One region of the Nocardiopsis rhodophaea genome, then DNA from elsewhere that is predicted to be linked to it. Evidence: riboswitches for the same ligand, from Rfam matches in the RefSeq annotation. Region 1 holds a riboswitch; each other region holds the start of a gene.
What was found. Region 1 has a riboswitch for thiamine pyrophosphate ahead of thiO (glycine oxidase ThiO). Riboswitches for the same ligand answer to the same signal wherever they lie in the genome.

Region 1 (4,820 bases):
GCGTCCGGCCGCGATGGCGTCGCGCATCGCCGCGGCCATACGCACCGGGTCCTGGGCGCGGGTGACGGCCGTCGCGAGCATGACGGCGTCACACCCCAGCTCCATGGCGAGCGCCGCCTCACTGGCGGTACCGATACCGGCGTCGATTACCACCGGCACCCCCGCCTGCTCCACGATGAGCTCGATGTTGTGCGGGTTGCGGATGCCCAGGCCCGAGCCGATCGGCGCACCCAGCGGCATTACGGCGGCGCAGCCTAACCCCTCCAGCCGCCGCGCGAGCACCGGATCGTCGTTGGTGTAGGGCAGCACCACGAACCCGTCGTCGACCAGTCGCTCCGCCGCGTCCAGCAGCTCGACCGGGTCGGGCAGCAGGGTGCGCTCGTCGGCCACGACCTCCAGCTTGATCCAGTTCGTCCCCAGTGCCTCGCGGGCCATACGGGCGGTGCGCAGCGCGTCCATCGCGGTGTAGCAGCCAGCGGTGTTGGGCAGCGGACGGATGCCGTTGCGGCGCAGCACGTCCCACACCGACCCCTCGGCTCCGGCGGCGACCTTGCGCATCGCGACGGTCGTCAGCTCGGTTCCCGAGGCGATCAGCGCCTCCTGGAGAACCTTCAGCGACGGCGCGCCGCCGGTTCCGGCGATGAGGCGGGAACCGAACGTCTCCCCGGCGATGACCAAGGGGTCGTCGGCCGGGGCGGGGAGGTCACCGGGGCGTCTGGGACACGCGGTTCCGGTGGTGCCAGTGGGACCACGGTCGTCCTTCGCGGTCGGGGTGGAGGTACCCGGGGCCATCGGGTGTCCGGACGTCATCGGTCAGCCTCCCTGCACAGCGGTGAGCACGTCCACGCGGTCGTTCTCGGCGACGAACGTCGCCGACCAGGTGGCCTTCGGTACGACCTCGTCATTGACCGCCACGGCGATTCCATCGTGCGCCGCGGTCAGGGAGCGCACGACGTCGGCCACCGTACTGCGTGGGGCCAGATCGCGGGGTTCGCCATTGATGATCACGTTCACGGGTGATCTCCCTCGTGATGTACGACGCCGTTCGACGTCTCCAGCGGAATCTTCTACTCCGGAGTGCCCGCGGGCCCGCGCGGTCGGCGCCTCGCGGGCGAGGGTCAGGAGCGCGTTTCAGGGCCGGCGCGTCGCGGCGAAGCGGCGCGCGTAGTCCGGCAGCTCTCCGGTGGTCAGCGCCTCGGCCATGACGTCGCCGGTGGCGGGGGTGAACAGGACGCCGTGGCGGAAGTGCCCGGCGGCCAGGTGCAGTCCGGGCAGGCGGGTCGGGCCGAGCAGGGGTTCGTTGTCGGGGGCGGCCGGGCGCAGCCCCACGCAGGTCTCGGCGATCTCCAGCTCGCTGATGCCCGGCACCAGCTCGTGGCCGTCGCGCAGCAGCTCCCACACGCCGCCGGCGGTGAGCCGGGTGTCGTCGCCCATCTCCTCCTGCGTCGCACCCAGGACGATCTCCCCGTTAGCGCGCGGCACGAGGTAGACGGGGGAACCCTTGACCAGGCCGCGTACGGTGCGGGAGACGATGGGCGGCTCGCCGGGTGGCATCCGCAGCCGCAGCAGCTGGCCCTTGACCGGACGCAGGGCGGGGACCACGCCCTCCGGAAGCCCGCCGATGTCGGCCGTCCGCACACCGGCGGCCAGCACGACCTGGTCGGCGCCCAGCTCTTCCCCGGTCTCCAGCACGACGCCGCGGGCGCGATCGGCGGACACCAGTACCGAGCTGACCCGGCCGTCCACGACGCGCGCGCCGCGGCCCTCCGCGGCGGCGCGCAGGGCCGCCATCAGAGCGCGCGGGTCCACGGAGTGGTCGTCGGCGACGTGGACGCCGCCGCGTACCGCCGGGGCGAGCATCGGCTCCAGGCGGCGGCACTCGCGTCCGGTGAGCCGCTCGGACTTCAGCCCGAGACGGGTCTGCAGTTCGCCGAGCTCGGTCAGTTTGGCGAGGTCGTCGGTGTCGAACGCGATCTGCAGGGTGCCCGACGCCCGGTACGCCGTGGGCTGCCCGCTCTCGTCCTCCAGTTCGGCGACGAAGGCGGGATAGCGGTCGCGGGACAGGGCGCCGAACCGCATCAGCGGCTCCTCGCCGAACATGGCCTCGGTGGCCGGGGTGAGCATGCCCGCCGCGACGGCCGAGGCGGGAACGGGGCGAGAACGCCCCACGATGGTCGTCCGCAGACCGCGCTGGGCGGCACGCCACGCGGTGACCAGGCCGATCAGGCCGTCACCCACGACGATGACATCAGAGGCGGATTCGGGGTGACTGCGCACAGCCATGCCTCCACTCCCTTCGCCGGTATGACCCGGATCAGGTTCATGCGGTCGGAGGCTCACAGCCTCCCTCTCAGCCGGGTCCCACCCGGCTCCCGCGGGGTATCTCGCGTCTTCACCGCCCATCTTAGGGCGTTTTCCTCCGGTGCGGCCGACGGCGGCGACTACGCCTTGAGCGATACGGGCCGAGAGCTGGTTTGCGCCCGGCGAAACTGTGGGAGATTGGCTGCGTGACACAGAACGACCACGACATCGAAGCCCTCGTCGGCGAATGGATGACCCTGAAGGAAGCCGCTCAGGCGCTGAACGTCAGCCCGAACCGCGTCAAGCAGTTCATCGGCGACCACAAGCTCCTCGGGATCCGGAGGGGCGGTGAGGTCGCGATTCCCGCCGCCTTCATCGCGGGCGGCGACATCGTCAAGGGCCTGCCGGGCACGCTCACCCTGCTCGCTGACGCCGGCTTCACCGACACCGAAGCGCTGAACTGGATGTTCACCCCGGACGACACGCTTCCCGGGGCACCCATCGAGGCGCTGGCCGCTAACCGCGGCACCGAGGTGCGCCGCCGCGCCCAGGCCATGGCGTTCTAGGGCCTGTAACGACGTAGCCGGACGGGTCCCCGGGCCGCCGGCCCGGGACCGGCCCCGACGCGGCACCCGACGCGATCGAAGCCGCTGACCGGCGCGCCCGGACACCCCGGCCGCGCCGGTCGCGGTCGCGCTGCGGAAAAGGAGCGGGGTGTGCGGCGTGCGCGCCCCCCGGACCGGCGCCGGCAGGGGGCGCATTACCCTGGCCGGGTGACTGAGAGCCCGCGCGAACGCCTGTCAACGGCCCGCCTCTACCTGTGCACCGACGCCCGCACCGAGCAGGGCGACCTCGCCGCCTTCCTCGACGCGGCGCTGTCCGGCGGCGTCGACATCGTCCAGCTGCGCGACAAGACCCTGGAAGCCCGCGACGAGCTGGCCGCGCTGGAGGTCATGCGCGAGGCCTGCGAGCGCCACGGCGCGCTGCTCGCCGTCAACGACCGCGCCGACATCGCCCACGCCGCCCGCGCCGATGTCCTCCACCTCGGCCAGAACGACCTCCCGGTGCCCTACGCGCGCGACATTATCGGAGACGGCCCGCTGATCGGCCGCTCCAACAACAACCTGCGGATGGCCACCGCGTCGGCCACCGAAGAGGGCGTCGACTACTTCTGTGTCGGCCCGACCTGGCCCACGCCCACCAAACCCGGCCGCCCCGCTGCGGGCCTGTCGCTCGTCCACGAGATCGCCGCCCTGCGGTCCCAGCGTCCCTGGTTCGCCATCGGCGGCATCGACCTGGCCAACCTCGATGAGGTCCTGGAAGCGGGCGCGACCCGCGTGGTCGTCGTCCGCGCCATCACCCAGGCCGACGACCCGCACGCCGCCGCTGTCGAATTCAAGCGACGGCTGTCCGCGGCCGACTGAGCCATGGGCCGTGCGCACGCGGCCGCCCTTCCCCCTCCGCCCGACGCGCGCCGGGTGGCCGGCCTCTTCAGTCGCCCGTCCGGCCCACCTTAGGCGTAGACGTGGTTCAGGGCGCTGGGGTGGGTGCGCAGAAAGCCTTCGATGGACTGGGCGGGGTGACCGGCCAGCCGGGGGACGGTCGCGGAGACGACATCCATCTCCCCGCTGGCGATCGCGGCGTAGGAGCTGGCCCACCCCTCGATCTCCCACTCGGCGGCGCCCGTGGGGCGGCGCGAGGCCAGGGCTTCCTCCCAGGTCTCGGGGACGTAGCGCACGGTCTTGCCCGTCAGCGCCGTCAGGCGCGCCGCGGTCTCGCCCAGGGTGACCGCCTCGGGGCCGGTGACGTCGTAGGTCGCGCCGTCGTGGGCGGACCCCTCGGTGAGGACGGCGACGGCGACGTCGGCGATGTCGTCCCGGGAGACCCAGGCGACGCGTCCCTGTCCGGCGGGGCCGCGGACGACGCCCGAGTCGTCCGCCCAGTACGGGAGCACATCCAGGTAGAAGCTGGGCCGCAGGAAGGTGTGCGCGACGCCGGTGGAGCGGATGTGGGCCTCGGTGTAGAAGTGGTCCCGGGCGAACGTGAAGGTCGCCGCCGGGGCCGCGGACAGGAAGGACAGGTAGACGATCCTGGTCACACCCGCGGCGACGGCGGCGTCGACCGCGCTGATGTGCTGGTCCACGCGGTCGGCGGACTCGGTCGCCGAGACCAGGAACAGGGTGTCGGCCCCTTTGGCCGCGCGCTCGAAGGCGGGCATGTCCTCGTAGGGTGCCATCGCCGCGCTGGCGCCGGGCAGCTCCGGTGCGCGGTTGAGGTCGCGGACGATGAGTCGCTGGGGAATCCCCCGCCGGGCCAGGCGTGCGGCCACGCGGCCGCCCAGTCCTCCGGTGGCGCCGGTGATGCCGATGGTGTGCGTTATTGCCTGATCGTCACCCATGGCTCCCTATTCTCACCTGATGCCCGTTCCGGCGCACCCGCGGCGCGCCGATCAGAACATCACGCGCGAAGGGCGGTGTCCGCGGATGAGGTGCCGTCCTCACCTCACCCGCGGGCACCGC
Region 2 (4,820 bases), on a different contig from region 1:
GCTGGTCATGTGCCTGTCACCGAACGCACAAGCGATCACTCCGTGGAAGAAACGTGACGCATACGTGACGAAACCGGTCAAAAAACCATGTAAATGTGGCAGTGCGCTGCATCACGTTGATCGCGGCGGTGCGTCGTGCCGTCGTCGCCACCCCGTCCCCACCGGGGCGGAGGGCGGCGGATCCTTACCCCCTCGCTCGAACACATAGGGAGTTCGTCCATGGATCAACTCACGGACATGCTGGGCACCCTCTCCGGCATTATCTGGAGTGAGTACGTCCTCATTCCGTTGCTGCTGCTCACTGGGTTGTTCCTGACGATCCGACTGCGGCTGCTGCAGTTCCACAAGCTCTTCCACGCCCTCTGGCTAGCGCTGGTCCGCCGCAAGGAGGCCGAGGGCGTCCAGGGCGACATCTCGCACTACCAGGCGCTGAGCACGGCGCTGGCCGCCACGGTGGGTGTCGGCAACATCGCGGGCGCCGCGCTGGCGATCGGCATGGGCGGCCCCGGCGCCCTGTTCTGGATGTGGATGACCGGCCTCGTCGGCATGGCGACCAAGTACAGCGAGGCGCTGCTGGGCGTGAAGTACCGGCAGGAGGACAGCGTGGGCAAGCAGAGCGGCGGCCCCATGTTCTACCTCCGCCGCGGTCTTCCCGGCGGGCTGGGCCTGACGCTGGGCGTCCTGTTCGCCGTGTTCGGCGCCATCGCGGCCTTCGGCATCGGCAACGGCACCCAGGCCAACACCGTCTCGCAGCAGCTCAACAACGTGTGGGGCGTCCCGACCTGGGTGGCCGGTATCGCGATGGTGATCATCGCGGGCGCGGTCATCCTCGGCGGTATCAAGAGCATCGGCCGCGTGGCCGCCGGGATCGTGCCGATCATGATCGTGCTCTACATCGGCATCGCCCTGACCGTGCTGGTCGTGCACGTCGGCGACATCCCCGCGGCGCTGGCGCTCGTCGTGACCGACGCCTTCACCGGGCAGGCCGCCGCCGGCGGCGGCGCGGCCTCCGTGTTCGTCGTGATCCAGGCCGGTGTGGCGCGCGGCATCTTCTCCAACGAGTCGGGTCTGGGCACGGGCGCCATCGCGGCCGCCGCGGCCAAGACCGACCAGCCGGTGCGCCAGGCGATGGTGTCGATGACCCAGACGTTCATCGACACCCTCATCGTCGTCACGATGACCTGCCTGGTCATCATCGTCACCGGCGTCTGGGAGGAGGACGGAACCGGCGACGGCGCCCAGATGACCTCGGAGGCGCTGCAGAGCGGCCTGTCGGCCATCACGCCAGCCCTGGGCACCATGGGCGGCTACATCGTGGCCATCGCCGTCGCGGTGTTCGCCTTCACCACCATCCTCGGCTGGTCCTACTACGGCGAGCGCTGCATCGACTTCCTCGTCGGCCACAAGGGCGTGCCCGTCTACCGCGTGGTGTTCGTCGCCATGATCTACGTCGGCGCCGTCGCCTCCCTGGACCTCATCTGGGTGGCCAGCGACATCGCCAACGGTCTGATGGCGCTGCCCAACCTGATCGGCCTGCTGCTGCTCTCCCCGGTCATCGTCCAGGAGACGCAGAAGTACTTCAGCAACCCCGACTGGAAGAACCCGGACATCAAGGTCCCCGACGTGCGCCAGCAGTGATCCTGTCCAGGCCCCGTCCCGCAGACCACGCGGGGCGGGGCCTTCGTTGATCTCGGCGATATCGACCGAATAATCGCCGATATTCGGTCGATATCGCCGAGATCAACGGGGAAACGGGCGAGAGCGGTGCAGGTGGGGAAAGCCTCAGTGGTCGGCCGCGACAGCCCCCCACCACGCGTGGAAGTGGTGGACCGGGCCCTTGCCGCGGCCCGCGTCGAGGTCGTCGGCGCGGCGCAGGGCCTCGGTGAGGTACTCCTTGGCGTCCCGCACGGCCGCGGGGACATCGTCGCGCTGGGGGAGCAGGGCGGCGATGGCCGAGGAGAGAGTGCAGCCCGTGCCGTGGGTGTTGCGCGTGTGGACGCGTTCGGCGGTGAAGGTCCGCGGCGGCCGGTCCGGTTCGACCAGGAGGTCGGTGCTGCGGTCGCGCTCCGCGCCGCCCAGGTGGCCGCCCTTGAGCAGGACGCGGCGGGCGCCGCGCCGGAGGAGGCGCTCGGCTTGGGCGCCCATCGCGTCGAGGCTGTCGGCCTCGTCCTCACCGAGGAGCTCGGCGGCCTCGGGCAGGTTGGGCGTGATGAGGTCGGCGCGCGGGAGCAGCTCGCCGCGAACCGCCGCCACGGCCTCGGGCGCTAGCAGCCGGTCGCCGCTCTTGGCGACCATCACCGGGTCGAGCACCACGTTGCGCAGAGCGTAGTGGTCGATGGCCGCGGCGACCGCACCGATGACGGCCGTGTCGGACAGCATCCCGATCTTCACCGCGTCCACCCGAGCGTCGGTGAGCAGCGTGTCGAGCTGGGCCGAGACGAACTCCGCGGGGACGGCGCGCACACCGGTGACGCCGCTCGTCGACTGGGCGGTCAGGGCGGTGATGACCGTCATCCCATAGCCGCCGAGCGCGGAGAAGGTCTTCAGGTCGGCCTGGATACCGGCGCCCCCGCTGGGGTCGCTGCCGGCGATGGACAAGAGGTTGTAGCCGCGCATTGGCGTTCCTTCGCTAGTACGAGCTAGATCAGGTTCGACGGGTGTGCTCTCAGCCGGGACGGCGGGCCACCAGCGGGTGACCTCCGCCCGGCACCCCGCGCCGTGATGGACGTGATGGCGTGCTGGACGTCGTGATGGAGTTGTGGGGTGCCCGTCAGCCGCGGTCGGTCGAGTCGACCGGGGCGGCTGAGCGGTGGCGGCCGCGGGGCTCCGCGGTCCCGTCCCCGGTGGCCTGCCGCCGGGCCTGGACACTCCGTTCGAACAGCAGGACCGCGACGACGATCACGAAGCCCAGGACGGCGAGCGCGACGGTGACCGGGATATCGCCCTCCGGCGCGTGCAGGGTGCGGTTCTCGTCCTGCCACGGCCACAGCGCGCGCAGCGAACCGGCCATCAGGCCGGTCAGGACCACCAGCGTGATGTGGTGGTAGTTCTCCATGAGCCACTGCAGCAGCTTCACGAAGAACGCCAGGCCGATGACCGCGCCCAGCGCGAACGTTCCGATGTAGCCGAAGTCGCGGCCGTTCAGCGCGTCCATCGTGGCCGTGTACAGGCCGAACGTCAGCAGGATGAACGAGCCGGAGACACCGGGCAGGACCAGGGCGCAGACGGCGATGGCGGCCGCGCCGACGACGATGGGGAAGCTGGGGTCGATGTGGGCCGGGGGAAGGCCGGTGGCGAAGAAGGTCACCGCCGCGACGGCCAGTGCCAGCAGGTAGTGTCCCGGCTTCCACGTGCGTCCCGAGCCGCTGTAGGGCACCCACAGCGAGGCCAGGATCAGGCCGAAGAAGAGTGCGTAGGCGAACTGCTGCTCGTGCTCCACCAGCGGAGCCAGGAACTTGGCGGCGACGATCGCCGCCAAGGCCATGCCGATCAGCACCGCGATGATGGCGCCCCAGTCGGCCTTGCGGAACTCCTCGGCGGCGCGGGCACCGCCGCGGCCCCGCGGCAGGTCGCTGGCTGCCAGCCGGATTCCGTTCACCGCGTGGCCGGCGGACGTGATGAGGGTTTCGTAGATGCCCACGATCAGTGCGACGGTGCCGCCACTGACGCCGGGGACCACCTCCGCGGTCCCGATGAGGGCGCCGCGGAACGCGTTGAAGAGGTGAGTACCGACTGACTTCGCCATGTCTCGCGTTTCGTCTGAATGGGTGCGGGAGGAAGTACGGGAGCACGTGAGCTGCGTGCGGCCGCCACCACGGCCGGCGCGCCCCCAGTCTAGGGGCGACCGACGCGCGGGTCCGGCGCTGTGCGCCGAGGTTTCGGACATGCCGTTCGAACCGTGTCCCGTGTGTACCGGCATCGTATGGGTAGTAGTGGCGTCAACGCGTCGGGAACCCGGGAGGCGGAGGGGGCGCCCCGGTACGGCACGACGTCCGCGGCGCCCGGCGCCGGGGAGACGGGGGAGGAATGTGATGAGGGAACAATTCCGTGATGCTCAGAGCCCCGGCTGGGGCTGGTGGGGAGCGGCCCGTGCCGCCTCTTGTGCATCGGGGGCACCATCTGTTCTCCTGCTGGAGTCCGCCTGAGGCGGTGCATCGTGCGTTAACCGAACGGGTATTTCAAAATCGAATAACGATCACTGCTGTTCCGATCAACGGCGATCGAAGGGAAAACCTGGATGAGCGACACCCGCAGTCTGGGCGAATACACGGCCGGTGGGGATCACACCGGTCCCGTCATTTCGAGTAGCGACCACATCGGACTGGCCGAGGCACACTCGGCGCACAACTACAACCCCCTGCCCGTTGTCATCGCCGAAGGCGAGGGCGCATGGGTCACCGACGTCGAGGGCCGCCGCTACCTCGACTGCCTCGCCGGATACTCGGCGACCAACTTCGGCCACAGCAACCCCGACCTGCTGGCCGCCGCGCACCACCAGCTCGACCGGGTGACGCTCACCAGCCGCGCCTTCTACCACGACCAGTTCGGCCCCTGGGTCGCCGCCCTCGCCGACCTCGTCGGCAAGGAAAAGGTGCTGCCCATGAACACCGGCGCCGAGGCGGTGGAGACCGCGGTCAAGGTGGCCCGCCGGTGGGCCTATGACATCAAGGGCGTGCCCGACGGGCAGGCCGCGATCATCGTCGCGGGCGGCAACTTCCACGGCCGCACCACCACCATCATCTCCTTCTCCGAGGACCCCGACGCCTACGGCGGCTTCGGTCCCTACACCCCCGGCTTCCGCGTGGTCCCCTACGGCGACG
Region 3 (4,820 bases), on a different contig from region 1:
TCGACACCTATCTCACCGGCCCACGCTGGTATCAGGGCCTGTCCCGGCCGCCTTCGGGCATCGCCTACTTCTCGGCCGAATACGGACTCACCGCCGCCCTGCCCCAGTACTCCGGCGGACTGGGCATCCTCGCCGGGGACCATCTCAAGAGCGCCAGTGACCTGGGCCTGCCGCTCATCGGCGTCGGTCTGCTCTACCGGCACGGCTACTTCACGCAGGCCCTCTCCCCCGAGGGCTGGCAGCTGGAGGACTACCCGGAGATCGACCCGCGCGGACTGCCCATGAGCCGCCTGTGCGACGCCGCGGGGGACCCCGTGTGCGTCGGCGTCGACATGGCCGAGGGCCGCCGCCTCACCGCGCACGTGTGGGTGGTCCGCGTCGGTCGCGTGCCGCTGCTGCTCCTGGACGCGTGCCACGAGGGCAACGACCCGGAGCTGCGGGGTATCACCGACCGCCTCTACGGGGGCGGAAGCGAGCACCGGCTGCGCCAGGAGCTGCTGCTCGGAATCGGCGGGGTGCGGGCGGTCCGCGTCTACTGCGAGCTGACCGGCGACCCCTGCCCCGAGGTCTTCCACATGAACGAGGGACACGCCGGGTTCCTCGGCCTGGAACGCGTCCGCGAGTACATCGACGAGGCCGGACTGACCTTCGACGAGGCGGTCGAGGCCACCCGCGCGGGGACGGTCTTCACCACCCACACGCCGGTCCCCGCCGGGATCGACCGCCTGCCGCGCGACCTCGTCGAGCGGCACTTCACCGCCGATGTCTCCGCGACACCGGGCGTGCCGCTCGACCGCGTCATGGAGCTGGGCGCCGAGGACTACGCGGGCGGCAACCCCGCGGTGTTCAACATGGCCGTGATGGGCATGCGGCTGGCACAGCGCGTCAACGGTGTCAGCCAGCTGCACGGGGCCGTCGCCCGGGACATGTTCCAGGGGCTGTGGTCGGGGTTCGACGCCGCCGAGGTCCCCATCACGTCCATCACCAACGGCGTGCACGCGCGCACGTGGGTGGCGGAGGAGGCCCAGCGGCTGGCGGGGCGCATGGTGCGGGACTCCACCGAGTTCACCCGCTCCGAGGGCTGGCGCAAGATCACCGACGCCGACGAGGCGGACCTGTGGGAGATGCGCCGCACGCTCCGCTGCCGCCTGGTCGCCGACACGCGGGAACGGCTGCGCGCCTCCTGGCGGCAGCGGGGGGCCAGCTCGGCCGAGCTGGGCTGGGTCGACGACGTGCTCGACCCCGACGTGCTGACTATCGGCTTCGCGCGGCGGGTGCCCTCCTACAAGCGGCTCACCCTCATGCTGCGCGACCGCGACCGGCTCAAGTCGATGCTGCTCGACCCGGACCGCCCCGTGCAGATCGTCATCGCGGGCAAGGCCCACCCGGCCGACGAGGGCGGCAAACGCCTCATCCAGGAGATCGTGCGCTTCACCGACGACCCGCGGGTGCGCCACCGCATCGTCTTCCTGCCCGACTACGACATGGATCTGGCGCGTTCGCTGGTGCAGGGTTGCGACGTGTGGCTGAACAACCCGCTGCGTCCGCTGGAGGCCTGCGGCACCTCGGGCATGAAGGCGGCGCTCAACGGCGGGCTCAACCTCTCCATCCGCGACGGCTGGTGGGCGGAGTGGTTCGACGGCTCCAACGGGTGGGCCATCCCCACGGCCGACGGCGTGCGCGACCCCGACCGCCGCGACCAGCTGGAAGCGGCGGCGCTGTACGACCTGATCGAGGGCGAGGTCGCCCCGCTCTTCTACGACCGCGACGAGGAGGGGCTGCCCAACCGCTGGCTGGAGATGGTCAAGCACACCCTCGTGTCGCTGGGCCCCAAGGTGCTGGCCACCCGCATGGTGCAGGAGTACGTCACCCACCTCTACCAGGGGGCGGCCGACTCCTCGCGGCGGTTGCTGCGCGAGGACATGAACGGTGCGCGCGAACTCGCCGAGTGGAAGCGCCGGGTCCGAAAGGCCTGGCCAGGAGTGCGCATCGAACACGTCGAGGTGGTGGGCATGGAAGACCCGCCCCAGGTCGGCGGCGATATGCAGGTGCACACCACCCTCGGCCTGGCCGGACTGACACCCGAGGACATCCAGGTGGAGGTCGCCATCGGCCGGGTCACCGGCGGCGAGCGGCTGGTGGATCCGGTCGTGGCCGAACTGGAGGCCGTCGGCGAGCCCGACGGGAGCGAGGGGCCGCTGGTGCGCTACGCGGGTTCCGTGCCCCTGCAGCGCGCCGGAACGTGCGGCTACACCGTGCGCGTCCTGCCCGCCCACCCCATGCTGGCCGATCCTGCCGAGATGGGCCTGGTCGTGGTCCCGCACCCGCCCGAGAACATGGACGACGGGATCGTGCTGCGGTAGCGGTCACGGCGTCGGCGGCGCCGCGCGTGTCGGGCCGGTCGGTCATCGGTGACCCGACCGGCCCCTTGGGGCTGTCAAGGGGTCCTCGCCGACAACTCCGCGCCCCAGCGGTTGGAGACGACCCACGTTGCCTATCCGCTCGCGGAGTCACCCATAATGGAGTCAACTGCTCGAACGGCAGGGAACCGACAGGGGAGCGCTTCGGCGCTGAGAGTGCGGGACCGTACCGCAGACCCTTACACACCTGATCCGGGTCATGCCGGCGAAGGAAGTCGTAGGATCCGTCGGCCGTGGAGTCGATCGGCGCGTTGACACGTGCCCCGATCCCGGCCCTCTTGGCACTTCGCGCCCTCTCGTGTGCCGACACGGAAGGGACATTCACGTGGGAACCCCATTCACGCCGGGAGAAACCCCCAGAACCACGTCCACCACATCCTCCGGGATTGGAGCATCGGCCACCGGCTTCCGGTGGCGCACCGTCGACATCGTGGTCGCCGCCGTCCTGGGTGTCGCCATCGGCGTCATCTTCTGGTTCTGGGGGATGCTGTGGGAGTCCACCGCCCCCCTCTTCCTCTTCTTCCCGCCCGCCCAGGCGGTGATCTACGGCATGTGGCTGGTGCCCGGCGTGCTCGGCATGCTCATCATCCGGAAGCCGGGTGCCGGTGTGCTCACCTCGGTCGCGGCGGCCACAGTGTCGATGCTGCTCGGCACCCACTGGGGGCTGGTGGTGGTCCTCGCGGGGCTGCTGCAGGGCCTGATGCCCGAGGTGGTCTTCGCGCTCGGCCGCTACCGCTTCTGGGGGATGGGGATCTCCGTGCTCGCCGGTGCCGCCGCCGGTCTGGCGCCGACGGCCATGGACCTGACCCTCTACTACGCCGACTGGCCGTTCGCGTACATGGCCGCCTACGGGGGCATCGTCGTGCTCAGCGCCGCGGTCATCGCCGGGGTCGGCGGCCGCCTGCTGACCACCGCCCTGGCCCGCGCGGGCGCGCTCACGCCCTTCCCCTCGGCACGCGGATGAGCGGGGGCGCCGCCCGGGGTGGTGCCGGGGTGCGGCTCGCCGGGTGGGGGTGGCGGCACGGCGCCCGCGACGCGTGGGCGCTGCGCGGCGTCGACCTGGTGGTCGAGCCGGGCGAGCGGGTCCTGCTCCTCGGCGCCTCCGGGGCGGGCAAGAGCACGCTGCTGCACGCCATCGCCGGACTCACCGGGCCCGACGCCGCCATCACCGGTGAGCAGGAGGGGATACTCCTCGTCGACGGCGAGCCCGCCGACCGCCGCCGGGGCGACATCGGACTGGTCAGCCAGGACCCGGAGACCCAGCTCGTGATGGCGCGGAGCGGCGACGACGTCGCCTTCGGCCTGGAGAACCGCGCCGTGCCCCGCGCGGACATCTGGCCGCGCGTGCGCGCGGCGATGGACCAGGTGGGGTTCCCCTACGACGTGGAGCGGCCGACCTCCGCGCTGTCCGGCGGCGAGAAGCAGCGGCTGGTCATCGCCGGGACCCTGGCGATGAACCCGCGCCTGCTGCTGCTCGACGAGCCCACCGCCAACCTCGACCCGGCCGGGGCGCGGCTCGTGCGCGAGGTCGTGGCGGACCTGGTCGCCACCACCGAGGCCACGCTGGTGCTGGTCGAGCATCGCGTGGCCGACGTGGTCGGACTGGTAGACCGGGTCGTCGTGCTCGAACCGGGCGGCGGCGTCATCGCCGATGGCACCCCGGACACCGTCTTCGCTACCCACGGCGCCCACCTCGCCGAGCGGGGCGTGTGGGTGCCGGGCCATGAACCGCGTCCGGATCTCCGGGCCGCCGACACCCCCGCTCCCGCTTCCTCGCTCATCGAGGCGGTCGATCTGGTGGCCCGCGAACCCGGTGGTCCCGGGCCGCGCACCGGCGTGCCCGCGACGATCCTGGACAGCGTGGACGCGATGGTGACGTCCGCGACGGCCACAGCCCTGACCGGCCCCAACGGGGCGGGCAAGTCCACCCTGCTCATGCTGCTGGCCGGGCTCACCGCGCCGCACGGCGGGGCCGTCGAGCCGCGCGGCGTCTTGGCCGGGGTCGATAGGCGCCCCCTGATCCGCTGGCCCGCGCACCGTCTCGCCCGGCACCTGGGCACGGTCTTCCAGCACGCCGAGGACCAGTTCGTCACGGGCGGCGTCCGCGACGAACTCGCCTTCGCCCCCCGCCGCACGGGACTGGGCGAGCGCGAGGCAGCGGCGTGGGTGGAGGAACTGCTGGCCAGGCTGCGCCTCACCCACCTCGCCGACGTGCACCCCGCCACGCTCTCCGGCGGCGAGAAACGGCGGCTTTCGGTCGCGACGGCCCTCAGCTCGGGCCCGGCCCACGCCCCCGACGTGCTGCTGCTGGACGAGCCGACCTTCGGCCAGGACGCCCGCACCTGGTCCGAGCTGGTGACCCTCCTCGCCGACCTGCGAAGCGAGGGGCGGGCGATCGTC

Region 2: linked by a shared signal. The riboswitch ahead of thiD (bifunctional hydroxymethylpyrimidine kinase/phosphomethylpyrimidine kinase) and the one ahead of thiO (glycine oxidase ThiO) in region 1 are both predicted to bind thiamine pyrophosphate.
Region 3: linked by a shared signal. The riboswitch ahead of ABD259_RS18125 (ECF transporter S component) and the one ahead of thiO (glycine oxidase ThiO) in region 1 are both predicted to bind thiamine pyrophosphate.

The regions. Positions count from the first base shown of each region.
Region 1 is NZ_BAAAPC010000003.1:154,288-159,107, reverse strand. It holds gene ABD259_RS04375 (thiazole synthase) at 1-810, opposite strand, end outside; gene thiS (sulfur carrier protein ThiS) at 814-1,014, opposite strand; gene thiO (glycine oxidase ThiO) at 1,132-2,283, opposite strand; TPP riboswitch at 2,275-2,386, opposite strand; gene ABD259_RS04360 (Rv2175c family DNA-binding protein) at 2,508-2,867, shown strand; gene thiE (thiamine phosphate synthase) at 3,075-3,725, shown strand; gene ABD259_RS04350 (SDR family oxidoreductase) at 3,815-4,699, opposite strand.
Region 2 is NZ_BAAAPC010000013.1:110,401-115,220, reverse strand. It holds gene ABD259_RS15780 (alanine/glycine:cation symporter family protein) at 220-1,638, shown strand; gene thiD (bifunctional hydroxymethylpyrimidine kinase/phosphomethylpyrimidine kinase) at 1,783-2,616, opposite strand; TPP riboswitch at 2,605-2,724, opposite strand; gene ABD259_RS15770 (DUF368 domain-containing protein) at 2,771-3,745, opposite strand; gene rocD (ornithine--oxo-acid transaminase) at 4,238-4,820, shown strand, end outside.
Region 3 is NZ_BAAAPC010000016.1:100,624-105,443, reverse strand. It holds gene glgP (alpha-glucan family phosphorylase) at 1-2,363, shown strand, start outside; TPP riboswitch at 2,544-2,651, shown strand; gene ABD259_RS18125 (ECF transporter S component) at 2,806-3,384, shown strand; gene ABD259_RS18120 (ABC transporter ATP-binding protein) at 3,381-4,820, shown strand, end outside.